Ketobacter alkanivorans: one gene and its partner. Each later gene encodes a partner of the first gene's protein in a complex. Links are inferred from orthologs where the notes say so. Each region holds a gene or a part of one and is shown on either strand. Other genes may lie near its edges.

Region 1 (4,442 bases):
TACTGTTTGGTGGTATGAATGTGCTGGAATCCCGCGACATGGCCATGGAGATTGCCGAACACTACGTTAAGGTGACCGAGAAACTGGGCATTCCTTATGTATTCAAGGCATCTTTTGACAAGGCCAACCGTTCCTCTGTCAGTTCATTTCGTGGCCCAGGTCTGGATGAAGGTCTTAAGATCTTCGAAGAAGTTAAAAAGACGTTTAACGTGCCCATTATCACCGATGTGCATGAGCCCGAGCAGGCCCGGCCGGTCGCCGAAGTCTGTGACATCATTCAGCTGCCCGCATTCCTGTCCCGCCAGACCGACCTGGTGGTGGCGATGGCGCAAACCGGTGCCATCATCAACGTGAAAAAAGCGCAGTTTCTGGCACCTCGCGAAATGAAACACATCATTCGTAAGTGCGAAGAGGCGGGTAACGATCAAGTGATCCTGTGCGAACGGGGTTCAAGTTTTGGTTACAACAACCTGGTAGTAGACATGCTTGGTTTTGGCATCATGAAGGAATTCGGCAGCCCCGTGTTTTTTGATGTTACCCATGCCTTGCAAATGCCCGGTGGCTTGGCAGAGGCGGCTGGCGGCCGTCGTGCGCAGGTAACCGAATTGGCTTTGGCGGGCATTAGCCAGCGCCTGGCCGGTTTGTTCCTGGAAGCCCACCCGGATCCGGACAAAGCCAAATGTGATGGCCCCTGTGCCCTGCGTCTGGCCATGTTGGAGCCATTCCTGGCTCAGGTTAAAGCGTTGGATGAACTGGTGAAAGGCTTTGAGCCTTTAGACACCCACTGATCAATACACACCGATTTATATTTATAACCAATTGAAATTTATTCATAGGAGACATCCTGACAATGCCTAAGATCGCTCAAATCCGTGCCCGCGAAGTGTTGGATTCACGAGGTAATCCTACTGTAGAAGCCGACGTTATTCTGGAATCCGGAGCGGCTGGAACCGCCTGTGCTCCATCTGGTGCTTCCACCGGCTCCCGCGAAGCGCTGGAGTTGCGTGATGGCGACAAGTCCCGCTATCTGGGAAAAGGTGTCCTCAAAGCCGTTGAAGCGATTAACACAGACATCCAGGCACTGTTGAAAGGCAAAAGTGCTGTGGATCAGCGTGCTATCGACCAGCTCATGATCGATGCCGACGGCACAGAAAACAAATCCAAGTTTGGTGCCAACGCAATTTTGGCAGTGTCTTTGGCGGTGGCCAAGGCGGCTGCGGTGTACAAACAGGTTCCTCTGTTCCAGCACATCAGTGAAGCAATGGACGGCAAAGCTGGTCCTTACAGCATGCCGGTTCCCATGATGAACATCATCAACGGTGGTGCTCATGCTGATAACAACGTTGATATTCAGGAATTCATGATTCAGCCAGTGGGCGCCCCCAATTTTGCGGAAGCCCTGCGTTGCGGTGCGGAAATATTTCATGCGCTAAAAGCTGTACTGAGTGCCAAGGGTTTGAATACGGCGGTGGGTGATGAGGGTGGTTTTGCGCCCAACCTGTCTTCAAACGAAGAAGCCTTGAAAGTTATCTCTGAAGCCGTTGAAAAAGCCGGCTACAAACTGGGCGAGAACGTAACCCTGGCTTTGGATTGCGCTGCTTCTGAATTCTATAAAGACGGTAAATACGTATTGGCCGGTGACAATAAATCCCTCACGTCTGCAGAGTTTGCGGATTACCTGGCGGATCTGTGCAACCGTTATCCCATTATCTCCATCGAGGATGGCCTGGATGAAAGCGATTGGGATGGCTGGAAAATACTGACCGAAAAACTGGGCGACAAAGTCCAGCTGGTGGGTGATGACCTGTTCGTAACCAATACCAAGATCCTGAAAGAAGGCATCGACAAGAACATCGCCAACAGCATCCTGATCAAATTCAACCAAATCGGTAGCCTGACCGAAACTTTGGATGCTATCAAAATGGCCAAGGATGCCGGTTACACCGCGGTAATCTCCCATCGCTCAGGCGAGACAGAAGATGCAACGATCGCCGACTTAGCCGTAGCCACTGCGGCTGGTCAGATCAAAACCGGCTCTCTGTGTCGTTCCGACCGCGTTGCCAAGTACAACCAATTGCTGCGCATTGAAGAAGTCATAGGTGATCAGGCCCCCTACAACGGTAAGGCAGAGTTCCGCAATTTCAAATAAGCCGAACCTGCGTGACGGCAGCTAACAGGACGGAAGGATACTCCATCCGTCCTGTTCATCTCTGCGTACCGCCCTCAGGTCATCCATTGGCCGGGGTGGCTTGACCATTCTTACCTAAAGCTCCATTCTTATGCGCATACTCACCTTGCGCCACAGTAAATCATCATGACCGAGAGCAGCCAACCAACGTGGTTCACCCTTCCCAGGTTTTTATTCTGGGTGCTGGTGCTATGTTTCTTTGCTTTGCAGCTGCGGCTGTGGATAGGCGAAGGCAGTCTGGCAGATATCTGGCGGTTGAAAGGCGAAATCGAGCGCCAGGAACAAGAGAATTATCTGGCTGAGGAGCGCAATAAGCGTTTGCAGGCAGAGGTAAAAAACCTCAAAGAAGGATTGGATGCGGTGGAAGAAAGGGCGCGCACCCAACTGGGAATGGTGAAAGAAGATGAAACCTTTTTCCTTATTATTGACGACAATCAGCCGTAACCCGATATGAATAATTCAGTGCGAATTTGGTGTGTAGTGCCCGCTGCTGGGGTGGGGAAGCGTTTTGGTTCGTCGATGCCGAAGCAATATCTGGAATTGAACGGCAAGACCGTTGTTGAAAACACCCTTGAGCGATTGCTTGAGCTGGCTGATATAGCCCAGGTAATAGTGGCCATCAGCCCAGAAGACAAGCGCTTTCAAGGCCTGAAAATCGCCACTCATTCGCGTATAAAGGCCGTGACCGGCGGCAATGAGCGTTGCCATTCGGTGCTCAATGGGTTGCGTTACCTGTCTGAAGTGGGCGATGCACAAGATTGGGTGTTGGTGCATGATGTCGCTCGCCCCTGTGTACGCAGTGCTGATATTGGCAAACTGATTGATCAGGTCGACCAATTTGATGCGGTAGGAGGCATATTGGCCAACCCCGTGCGGGACACCATGAAGCGAGCCAATCGCTTGAATCAGATCGCCGAGACAGTGGATCGCGAGCAGCTATGGCACGCACTCACACCACAGTTATTCCGCTTGGGGGCTTTGCGTAAAGCGATTGAGGCCGCGCTGGCAGAAGGCGTGATGGTAACTGACGAAGCCGGAGCCATGGAGCGAATGGGCCACCAGCCATTGTTGGTGGAAGGTCACTATGACAACATCAAAATCACACATCCACAAGATCTTCCTCTGGCTGCCCTGTTTATGCAGCAGCAGTGAACCCCGATAAGCCGCAACACGATAAGGTAGACACAGATGTTTCGCATTGGCCACGGATTTGACGTGCATCGCTTTGGAGAAGGCGACCATTTAATGCTGGGAGGCGTTTCGATTCCCTTTGAGCATGGCTTTGTTGCTCACTCTGATGGCGATGTTGCGCTCCACGCCCTGGCTGACGCGTTGCTAGGTGCAGCGGCATTGGGTGATATCGGTCAACATTTTCCTGATACCGATGCCCAATACAAAGGCGCGGACAGCCGAGTGTTGTTGCGCCATGTGATGGGGGTGGTGCGCACAGCCGGGTACCAGGTCGGCAACGTGGATGTCACCATTGTTGCGCAGGCCCCCAAAATGGCACCACACATACCATTGATGCGAGCGAATATTGCAGAAGATCTGCAGCTCGACTTGGGTGGGGTCAACGTAAAAGCCACGACCACCGAAAAACTGGGTTACACCGGCCGCAAGGAAGGCATTGCGGTGCATGCCGTCGCCTTGATTTATCCCTTATGAGTATCCAGCATCAGGCGTTGCCTGCCTTTGGTTTGGATCAGGCTCCTTATGCTTATGGCGCGCCAGTTTGCCAAGCGGATTTTAAGACCTTCCCGCAGGATTTTGTTGTAGAGGAAGTGCTGGGCTTCGAACCCTGTGGCGAGGGTGAGCATTTGTTTCTGTTGCTGCAAACCGATGATCAAAATACCCGCTTTACCGTAAAGTGTTTGTCCAGCCTGTTTGGTTTATCGCAACGAGCCATTACTTACTCAGGGCTAAAAGATCGCCGTGGCCTTACCAGTCAATGGTTCTCTTTGCATCTTCCCGGTAAAAACCTCGAACCCGATGCTGTGGCAATGGCAGAGCAGGGCATCACACTGCTACGCTACGCTCGTCATAACAAAAAACTGCGTATTGGCACCCATAAGACCAATCGTTTCCAAATAGTGCTCCGTAACCTGGTCGGGAAAGATCAATTGGAGCAGCGATTGGCTCTTATAAAAGAGTCAGGCGTGCCCAATTATTTTGGCGCGCAGCGTTTCGGGCACGATAGCGGCAATATTGAAGAGGCCATGCACTGGGTGGAGCAAAACGCGCTGCCACGGGAAAA
Region 2 (4,101 bases), 3.7 Mb from region 1 along the record:
AAACGCTCAATTAGTCCATTGCACAGACGGAATCACACAGTGCAATCAAAAATGGAGCATCATGGCCTGATAAGGGAAGTGACAGCCAACGCAAACGGTGCGAGCTGCTCGACCCGGCAAGAAGCATATTAACCGGTACTGAAAGCGATAGCAGTTCATACCGGATACAGCGTATGGGATAACAGGTGCCAAACAAGACATGCTGTTATCACAATTGCCTGCCATTATGATGGGTCAGGCCGCTGGTCTGTAGTGACGTTGCTCAGATCGGTTTAATACTGCTTCCCTGCCCGTAATCCGCCTCCTTTCTGTTATCCGCATAGATTGCTGGATACACCCTGCATGAAAAGAATGCTCATTAACGCAACACACTCAGAAGAGCTACGTGTTGCTCTGGTCGATGGCCAACGTTTGTATGATCTGGACATTGAACACCGCACCCGAGAACAGAAAAAGTCAAACATCTACAAGGGCCGAATCACCCGCATAGAACCCAGTCTAGAGGCCGCGTTTGTTGATTTCGGCTCTGAACGCCACGGTTTTCTGCCACTGAAAGAAATCTCCCGCGAGTATTTCGTAAAAAACCCCAAAGACATCCAAGGTCGCTTCACCATCAAGGATGTGATCAAGGAAGGTCAGGAAGTCATCCTGCAAGTAGGTAAAGAAGAGCGCGGCAACAAGGGCGCAGCCCTGTCCACCTTCATCAGCCTGGCCGGACGCTATCTGGTACTGATGCCTAACAACCCCCGTGCCGGCGGCATTTCACGTCGCATCGATGGCGATGAGCGAGCCGCTCTGCGGGACGTTATGAACGGCCTGAATATCCCTCAGGATATGGGCGTTATCATCCGCACTGCCGGTATCGGCCGCAGCGTGGCAGAACTGCAGTGGGATCTGGACTACCTGCTGACCCTGTGGACCTCCATCAGTGAGGCCTCCGAAAAGCGCTCTGCCCCATTCCTGATCTATCAGGAAAGCAACGTTATTATCCGTGCGGTGCGTGATTATCTGCGCCAGGACATCGGCGAAGTGCTGATCGACACCAAGGAAGTGTACGAAGAAGCTCTGACTTTCGTGCGTCAGGTAATGCCGCAGTACGAAAACAAGATCAAGCTGTATACCGATAATATCCCCCTGTTCAATCGTTATCAGATCGAATCCCAAATCGAAACCGCTTTCGAACGCGAAGTGAAATTGCCTTCCGGCGGCTCTATCGTGATCGATCCTACCGAAGCACTGGTGTCCATCGACATCAACTCCTCCAAGGCCACCAAAGGCGCAGATATCGAAGAAACTGCTCTGATGACCAACCTGGAAGCTGCTGACGAGATCGCCCGCCAACTGCGCCTGCGTGATATCGGTGGACTGATCGTAGTGGATTTCATCGATATGAACGCCAACCGCAACCAGCGCGAAGTGGAAAACCGCATGCGTGATGCGCTGGAAGTGGATCGTGCCCGTATTCAGGTGGGCCGCATTTCCCGCTTTGGCCTGATGGAACTATCCCGTCAACGCCTGCGACCCTCGTTAGGTGAAACCAGTGGCCATATCTGCCCCCGCTGCAGTGGCGTAGGCTTCATTCGCGACCTGCACTCATTATCTCTGAACATTATGCGCTTGATTGAAGAAGAAGCGCTGAAAGAGAACAGTGGTGAAATCCACGCTAAAGTACCTGTTAATGTGGCGACCTACCTGCTGAATGAAAAGCGCGACAATATTGTGGCCATCGAAAGCCGCAACAAAGTACGTGTATTGATTCTGCCCAGCCCGAATCTGGAAACTCCACATTATGAAGTCAACCGTATCCGCAGTGATCAGGTAGAGGGTGAAGGCATTGCCAGCTATGACCTGATTGATGCCGCTGATGAGCTTGAAGAGGATCTGTTGGCTCCGGGTGAAAGCCCCATTCACCGCCAGGAAGAAGCAGCGGTGCAAATGATTCAGCCCAACACCCCTGCGCCAACACCCATAGTGAAAAAAGATCCAAGCTTTTTCGCTCGCCTGTTCGCATGGTTCGCCCAGCTGTTCAGCAGCAATGAAGAGCAGGAAACCAAACAGGTAGAACAGAAACGTAACCAGCCAAATCGCAACCAGCGTGGCGGAAACCGTAATCCGCGTGGTGGCAACCGCAACCAGCGTGGCGGTGAAAATCGCAACCAGCGTGGCCGTAACCGCCGCGACAATACCAACGCGGAAAAGGACGATAATAAAGAAGCTGCAAATAAGGATGCCGCTAAGGATTCGGCCAACGAAAACCAAAACCAGAACCGCGATCAGAAGCAGGGACGGGGCCGCAACCAGAAGAAAGATCAGCAAGGCAACCGTAGCAGACAGCCAGCCGAGAACAAGCAAAAGCCTGCTGACGGCAACAGTAGCAATGAGGAAGGCCAGGAGTCGGGGAACGCCCGTCGCGGCCGTCGTCGCAGCTCCAATGACAATCGCCGTCGCCGTCAGAGCAAAGCGCAAGCCGGTGAGCGCGATCAGCAGTCTAATCAAACCGAGTCTGGTAATGCTCAAACTGACGCTGTAGCCCCGAAGCCTGCCCAAGGCTCAGACAAACCTGCGCAAGCGCCGAAAGCTGAAGCAGCAAAACCTGAGGCTACCAAGTCGGACGCAACTGACTCCAAGCCAGCGGCTCCTGCTAAAGCCGAAACGCCAAAAGCTCCACCGGCCAATGGCGCATCAGCTGAAGCCAAACCAACGGCAGAAGCCCAGGCAAACAAAGCTCAGCAGCCGAAACCGGCAGCACCCAAAGCCGACGCTCCGGCTGCTGCGAAACCTGCTGCAGAAGCGCCTAAACCACAAGAGGCTCCAAAACCTCAGCCCAGTAAACCGCAGGGTAATGCGCAAGCAGAAACCAAGCCCCAGCAGTCAGCGCCACAGCCAAAAGCCGAAGCGCCTAAACCTGCTGCCGCGCCAGCTGCGCCTGCCAAGGTTGAAGCCAAAGTAGAAGCCCCAAAACCGGCGGCACCTGCTACTCCGGCAGCAGCTACTCCGGCAGCAGCAAAGCCAAGTGCTCCAGCGGCTCCGGCAGCAGCCAAACCTGCTCCCAAGCCACAGGAAGCAGAACAGCCCGGGCAGCGTGCTTCTAACGATCCGCGGGAAATACGCCGTCGCCAGCAGCAAGAGGCCGCCAAAGCCAAAGCCGCCGCCGCGACAGAAGTAAAGAAAGACAGCTAAACCCGGTGCGCTTACCCTGACCTTCAGGGTAAGCGCATATCTTTCAATAGCAGCTAGCTTTGAAAGAACTTAACTGAACGGGAAATGAGTTAGATGATGCTGGGTTCAATTTCCAGCTCGACCCCAAAACGATCCAAAACCTGTTGTTGTATCTTTGCAGCCAACGTCAACAAATCTGCACTCGACTGCCCCTCATTGACCAACACCAATGCCTGGCGATCATGAACACGGGCCTGCCCCAACCGCTTTCCTTTCCAACCCAAACGATCAATCAACCAACCTGCCGCCAGCTTAACCTGTCCATTTGGCAGCTCATAGGCAACCACCGAAGGCTCAGCCATTTTAATGGTCTGGAATACCGCTACAGGCACCACCGGGTTTTTAAAAAAGCTTCCAACATTAGGCGCTAACGCTGGATCCGGTAGTTTTTCGGTACGAATACGAATGATTATATGGCGTACATCGGCAGCAGTAAGCTGATCGACATCATAACCCCACTCATCGGCGCTGTTGCGAATCTCTCCGTAATCCAGCTTTAAGGTGGGGGTTTTGTTCAGCCTCAACACCACGGCGGTGATAACGTGACGCCCCTTTTCTTCTTGTTTGAATACGCTGTCGCGGTAACCGAAACGGCATTCTTTGCAACTGAATTGCTGCGGCGAAAGATCCTTGAGACGCAGCGTTTCCACAGCCTCCAGACAATCTTTCAGCTCTACACCATAAGCCCCGATATTCTGGATCGGGGCAGCACCGACCGAGCCTGGGATCCAACTCAGATTCTCAAGCCCATACCAACCCTGCTGCACGCAGGTTTCTACCAGGCCATCCCAGTTTTCACCAGCCCCCACTTTGATCACAACCTGCTGCGGCCCTTGCTCCAGCACTTCCACCCCGCCGATACAGTTGTGAATTACCAGCCCC

What was found. Proteins that work in one complex are often made in the same cells at the same time.
Region 2: the proteins of eno (region 1) and rne are in contact, whole or in part, in a solved structure (PDB 2FYM), measured with the Escherichia coli proteins. The link is inferred for Ketobacter alkanivorans from one-to-one orthologs.

Annotation. Positions count from the first base shown.
Region 1 is NZ_CP022684.1:1,037,008-1,041,449, reverse strand. Bases 1-2,999 are described here. They hold eno (phosphopyruvate hydratase), read left to right. Parts: upstream 1-850; coding sequence 851-2,149; downstream 2,150-2,999. Other genes in these bases: ispD (2-C-methyl-D-erythritol 4-phosphate cytidylyltransferase), read left to right, coding at 2,639-2,999; ftsB (cell division protein FtsB), read left to right, coding at 2,315-2,632; kdsA (3-deoxy-8-phosphooctulonate synthase), read left to right, coding at 1-788. Also shown: more of ispD, read left to right, coding at 3,000-3,340; ispF (2-C-methyl-D-erythritol 2,4-cyclodiphosphate synthase), read left to right, coding at 3,377-3,853; tRNA pseudouridine(13) synthase TruD, read left to right, coding at 3,850-4,442. UniProt on the Escherichia coli protein: Catalyzes the reversible conversion of 2-phosphoglycerate (2-PG) into phosphoenolpyruvate (PEP). It is essential for the degradation of carbohydrates via glycolysis.
Region 2 is NZ_CP022684.1:4,724,971-4,729,071, reverse strand. The notes cover bases 1-3,380. They hold rne (ribonuclease E), read left to right. Parts: upstream 1-342; coding sequence 343-3,180; downstream 3,181-3,380. Other genes in these bases: murB (UDP-N-acetylmuramate dehydrogenase), read right to left, coding at 3,270-3,380. Outside these bases: more of murB, read right to left, coding at 3,381-4,101. UniProt on the Escherichia coli protein: Endoribonuclease that plays a central role in RNA processing and decay. Required for the maturation of 5S and 16S rRNAs and the majority of tRNAs. Also involved in the degradation of most mRNAs.